DNA from 2 places in the Staphylococcus sp. 231237_7MaSpsaltlick genome. Region 2 is predicted to be linked to the other one. Evidence: riboswitches for the same ligand, from Rfam matches in the RefSeq annotation. Region 2 holds a riboswitch; the other holds the start of a gene.
What was found. A riboswitch is a leader RNA that binds a small molecule or an ion and turns the genes downstream of it on or off. The one in region 2 is predicted to bind FMN.

Region 1 (3,220 bases), on a different contig from region 2:
GATTTTAAGTATGTAACTCCTGAAAAGTTTAACGAAATAAAGCGTAAGCATTTTGGTAACGTACCTTTAGATGAAGCGATAAAGTTATTTTTGAAAGATTGTGCATTGCATAATATTGATGTCGAAACATTAGTTCATCGTAGTCAAGATGATCCAATTAAAGATTTAACTTATGATTTAGAGCATGCTGATGCTTTAGGGAAATTACAAAGTATACTAGAATTAACGAAAGAAAATTTAAATTGGATTTGGAATAGTTTAAGTAGGGAAGATCAAAAACGATTTTTAACTGATTATCAACCTATATTAAAAGAGAATTCAAATCCAATGCCTCCACAAACAGCGCGGTTGTTGATAGATCATATTAATCACGGCACAATCAAAATCAATAATGGTCTAGAGGATGTTCAATACAGAGATAATAAGTTCAATTTTAATTATAAAGATAAGTTAATAGAACAGTTCGATATTGTAATTAATGCGACAGGCTCGAAGACACAACTAGCAGATTTAGATGAAGATGATCAGCTCGTGTTAAATTTGGAAAATAGACAGGTTGTACAACCACATCCGCTTGGTGGTATTCAAATTGTGGCTGAAACAAATCAAATCATAAGCCCTCGATATGGCACATTGAAACATATGTATGCGCTCGGTCAATTAACTAATGGAATTAATCAATCACGTAATGGCGTTATGATGATTGTAAAACAAGCTGTTAACGTGGTTGACCATTTATTAAGTACAAAATAAAAATGTTTTTTTATTTAGATATAAATTACACCATAACAAATTAATTAAAAGTTGTAAGTTAACCGAGTTATAATTTCCCATTATTTTTTATTCGATTTTGAATTAGATTTCATATAATGATTCTTCAAATGTAAATTATATATGAATGCGACGTATTTTGGCGAGACTCTTGAGGAAATAGCACAAGATGAAGACTACAGGCTGTAGTTGTCTCCTAAGAAAGCGAGCCGACAATACAAAGTATTGTATAAAAAAGAAGCACTCAGATGAATTGAATTAAATCATCTGAGTGTTTTGGGTATTCCCGTCTTAATCTCTTGGTTTTAACTAATTTGTTTGTACTTTAAATTGTAATAATCTAAAGAATATCAAAAAAATAAAGCCGACTTAGATAATAAGAATTGTCATTTTGTCAAAAGTGTAGTACCATTATTTTGTAACTTATTCAAAGTTACCTGACTCAATCATCGAATACAATTTCATAAATATTCTTTCGGGGCAGGGTGAAATTCCCAACCGGCAGTAAATTAAGCCTGCGACCTGCATTTGTTGAAGCAAATGTGGCTGATCTAGTGAAATTCTAGAGCCGACAGTAAAGTCTGGATGGGAGAAAGAATGAAGTATAACTTGGAAATAGCACTTTTTAAGTGTTTATTTAGCATACACTTTTATTTTAATATGTATAAGTGTGTATTTTATTATTGCTAAAAATGTTATATCAATATATATCCCACACCTGAAATGTTAATTTCAGGTGTTTTTTTATTATTTAGAGGTGATAAAATGAGTCATTATTTGAATTATGCTATTCAATTAGCAAAAATGGTAGAAGGACAAACGGGTTTAAACCCACCAGTTGGTGCTGTAGTAGTAAATGAAGGTCGTATTGTTGGTATGGGAGCCCATTTACAAAAAGGTGGTAAGCATGCTGAAGTACAAGCTTTAGATATGGCACGAGACAATGCTCGAGGTGGCACTATATATATTTCACTAGAGCCATGTACGCATTATGGTTCAACGCCACCATGTGTCAACAAAATCATTGAAGCGGGCATTAAAAAGGTTGTTTATGCAGTTAAAGACACAACATTACCCTCTGAAGGTGACGACATATTAGAACAGGCAGGTATCGAAGTGATATTTCGTCCTCAGTCAGAGGCAGAATCACTATACACGGATTTCTTTATTGCTAAGAATGAATCTATTCCAGAAATTACAGTGAAAGTTTCATGTAGTCTTGATGGTAAACAAGCCACTGATAAAGGAGAAAGTAAATGGATTACTAATAAAGCAGTAAAAAATGATGTGTTTCATCTACGACATAAGCATGATGCTGTATTGACAGGTAGAGGTACAATCCAAGCAGATAACCCACAATATACTACACGTATTGAAGAAGGTAAGCATCCTATAAAAGTAATCTTATCTAAAACTGGTGAAATTGATTTTGATTTAGATATTTTTCAATTAAGGAATGAACCAATATGGATTTATACTCAAAATAAAAATTTAAAAACGAATATTGAACATGTAGAAATCATAGAATTAACGAATTGTTCAATTGAAAATATATTAAAAGATTTATATCAAAGAGGAATTGGAAGTGTGCTAGTAGAGGCGGGACCCACAGTGACTTCTGAATTTCTACAATCCAAATTTACAAACGAACTAATCTTATATTACGCCCCGAAAATTATAGGTGGTTCTGGTAATTATCAATTTTTCCAAAGTGAAAATATTTTTAATCTATCAGAAGTACCACAGTTTGAAATTGTAAATTCACAAATGCTTGAGCAAAATATCAAACTAGAGTTACGAAAGAAGTGATTATTCATGTTTACAGGAATTGTTGAAGAGGTTGGGACCATAAAGAAAGTATCCACGCAACAGTCTGTAGTTAACTTAAAGATTGAGTGCCAAACGATTTTATCAGATATGCATATTGGAGATTCAATCAGTGTTAACGGTGCATGTTTAACAGTGGTGGAATTTGACCATCAAAGCTTTTTAGTCCAAGTGATTAAAGGTACTGAGAATAAAACATATTTAAATCAATTAACTCAATCTGCTGAAGTTAATTTAGAAAGAGCAATGAGCGGACAAGGACGTTTTGGTGGTCACTTTGTTTTAGGTCATGTAGATGAAGTTGCTAGAATCACTCGTATACAAGCATCAGACAACTCTAAAATTGTAACAATCAAACCATCATCAGCACTAATTAAACAAATGGTTAGCCAAGGATCAATAACTGTAGATGGTGTGAGTTTAACTATCTTCCAACTAAAAGAAACTGAGTTTGATATTCATCTTATACCAGAAACAAGAAAATCAACAATTTTAAATCAAAAACGTGTTGGTGATCCAGTCCATATAGAAACTGATATGTTATTCAAATATGTTGAACGAATTATCAATACTAATGAATCAGAATTGAGCCCAGAAAAACTTAGAGCATTTGGATTTTAGG
Region 2 (3,220 bases):
TCAAATAATAATTCTTGTGGCAAACCTTCTATTAAACTAACTTGCTGTCTCGTGTACATGCTATCTTCAAACCCTTGTAAGTAGTAATGGATGTATGTACCTTGGTTTTCTTTATGAATTGCTTCGAATAACATATGAAGTTCTGCAATAAAATCTTGTTCGAGGTTTGCCTCTTTAAGATATTTAAATACATATTTAACACGTTTATGTATAGTTTGCTGTTGAGTGAGAGGGATAAATTGACTATCCTTATGCTGTAATTGTGAAATCGTTTGTGTCAATAATTGTATTGCTTGAAACGTATTAACGAGACTATCAAATGTATATCTTGGATGTACGCGTACGTTTAATGTTGTTGCTATTTCTGATTGGCTCAGATTATAATATCGCTCGAATGACGGATACTGGATATTAGGTAAGCTATGATATAATGATAGTAATTGTTGGCTACATGCATCAAAAAAGGTTTGATGTGATTTTTTGCCTATGATAATATTATATATGCTTTTTTCGGTTTTATAATGGTGTGTATTTTGTTGGATGAAATGAAATAAATTTTGCATGTTTACTCCCCTAATTAATTAAAACGAAAACATTGAAAAAAATAAGTACAGTGCTTACAATATTAATTGTGATTTTATTGTAGCATTTTTGTCAAAGGAGGCGAAGAAAATGGCTAAATATACTATTGTCGATATGGATACTTGCATTGCATGTGGTGCTTGTGGTGCTGCTGCCCCTGATATATATGACTATGATGATGAAGGTATTGCATTTGTAATACTTGATGACAACCAAGGTACTGCTGAAGTACCTGAAGAATTATATGAAGATATGGAAGATGCATTAGAGGGATGTCCTACTGATTCAATTAAAATTGAAGAAGAATCTTTTGATGGGGACGCACTGAAATTTGAATAGATTTTAAGTGACGAACTATATTTTAACCTTATTATAGGAAAAGCGCATGTTTAAATTAACTTAAACATGCGCTTTTGTTATATGAAAACAAAATTTTATTTGTCACTATTTATTGATAGGTTAGTGTATGTTAGCGCAATTTGTTATCTCGGTAAAACACTATTCAAGCGTTTGTATAATAAGATAAATATAATTGAAATAACAATACCTTTAATAATATTGAAAGGTATAACACCTGATACTATAATTATTTTCAAATTACCAAAAACATCTGATAAATTCATAATCATGCCATAGAGTGGTAACAACACAAAATAATTCAAAATGCTTAATACTAATGTCATTATTATGGTTGCTACAGCTAAACCAGTAACTAATGATTTAGCGTTATTTTTATTTTTAGCAACATAAAACGCAGTAAGTATAAAACTTGTGGCTGCTAAAAAATTGGCCAACGGTCCTATTGGATCCCCTACATTGAATAGAAAATTCAATAAATTTTTAATAAATTCAACGATGATGCCAGCAATGGGTCCTAATGTAAATGTTGCAAGAAGTGCCGGTACATCACTAAAGTCTAATGTTAGATATGGTGGTAAAAATGGTAACGGGAACTTGATAAACATTAATATAAAAGCTACCGCACTTAACATACTAATCGTTATTAGACGTTTGGTTTGTTGTTGCATATTCAATTATCTCCTTCCATTCATCTTACTCAGAATAGGAGGATTTAATTGCACAACAAATTAACCCTCCATCTTCTCCCATCCAGACTATACTGTCGGCTCTAGATTCTCACTAGATCAGCTATTCATTGAACAATAAATAGGTCGCAGGCTTATATTACTGCCGGTTGGGAATTACACCCTACCCCGAAGATGAACATTTAAATTTTATAAATATATCATAGCGTATAACTCAGATAAAGACAATGATATTGTTTACAGTATTTAGTGCTAATTTACCAGCAATATAAAATTAAATTTTACACACAATACTAAATAGCGATGTAAAATAATTTCAGTTCATATTTTAAAGCTATAATCACAAAAAAACACCTCCGCCTTACACATTAAATTGTATAAATCGGAGGCGCTTCACCTTATTTAATTAGATAATTATTATAATCATCTTTGACGTTATACATTAAATCATCAATAATTTATTCTTTTAATCTCTAGTTGGTGGTTTCGGTAAGCGAATAATAAATGTTGTACCTTTACCGAGTTCACTTTTTACGAGTATCTTACCTTCATGTTCATCGATAATCATTCGACATATAAATAGTCCAAGTCCTGTACCTTGCTTACCTCTTTTGCGTGCTGCATCTACTTTGTAAAAACGATCAAAGACTTGCTCTAAATGTTCGGGAGCAATTCCCGTTCCTGTATCGGTAATATATAACAAGTTGTCATGATCATTTTCCGCAATATCGACGGTTATTGTATCTCCTGGTTCTGTATATCGACATGCATTATCAATCAGATTCGTAAGCACTTGTTCAATTCTATCAGAATCATAATACCAGAGCGTTCCATTAGAAATCGGATTTAATTTCATGGTTAGTTCTAAGTCTGCAGCTTGTTGTTGATATTTCAATTGCATCTTATTTAACAGTGGATCAATAGGTTGGATTTCTCGTTCAACACTTAACCCTTCTGCATCCATTCTAGCAACATTTAAGAGTTCATTAACCAGTCTGTTTAAACGTTTCGTCTCATCTAAGACGATGCTCAAGGATTCATGGATCTCTTCAGGTTCAGTAACAATACCATCAACGATTGATTCTGTATAGCCTTGCAATAAAGAAATGGGTGTACGTAATTCATGTGAAACATTTGCTATAAAATCTTTCTTCATTTGATCAATATTATGTTCATTGGTCATATCTCTTATGATGGCCACGATACCACTTCGTCCATCTGGTTGAATTTGCTCTATATAACTAGTAATGATTACAAAATATCTAGTATTAATTTCATATTCTTCAAACTGTGTATGTTTGTTCTTAAAAGTTAATTCTGTTTGTTCATCAAGCTTTTCTAATGAATAGTCATCTAAAAGTTGTAATGTATTTTGAGCCATTTGGTTAGATAAAATAACTTCCTTCTTATCGTTGTATCCTAACACACCTTCAACCATGGAGTTGATTAAACTATCCCTAATGTTCTTAGAAGATGACAGTGCATCGATATGTTGTTGGATTTCAGAACTCATCGTATTAAAGGCACGAGATAATTCTCCAATCTCATCCTTTGAATTTACGGGTTCAACTTGCGCATATTGTCCTTTTGAA

Region 1: it holds a riboswitch for FMN, as region 2 does, so the genes downstream of both, ribD (bifunctional diaminohydroxyphosphoribosylaminopyrimidine deaminase/5-amino-6-(5-phosphoribosylamino)uracil reductase RibD) here and ACF91D_RS27725 (ECF transporter S component) in region 2, are expected to answer to the same signal.

The regions. Positions count from the first base shown of each region.
Region 1 is NZ_JBICNX010000007.1:231,421-234,640, reverse strand. Features, by position in the region: gene ACF91D_RS15550 (FAD/NAD(P)-binding protein) at 1-753, shown strand, start outside; FMN riboswitch at 1,239-1,372, shown strand; gene ribD (bifunctional diaminohydroxyphosphoribosylaminopyrimidine deaminase/5-amino-6-(5-phosphoribosylamino)uracil reductase RibD) at 1,537-2,580, shown strand; gene ribE (riboflavin synthase) at 2,587-3,219, shown strand.
Region 2 is NZ_JBICNX010000036.1:2,303-5,522, forward strand. Features, by position in the region: gene ACF91D_RS27715 (helix-turn-helix domain-containing protein) at 1-563, opposite strand, end outside; gene ACF91D_RS27720 (ferredoxin) at 673-921, shown strand; gene ACF91D_RS27725 (ECF transporter S component) at 1,065-1,610, opposite strand; FMN riboswitch at 1,677-1,808, opposite strand; gene ACF91D_RS27730 (ATP-binding protein) at 2,095-3,220, opposite strand, start outside.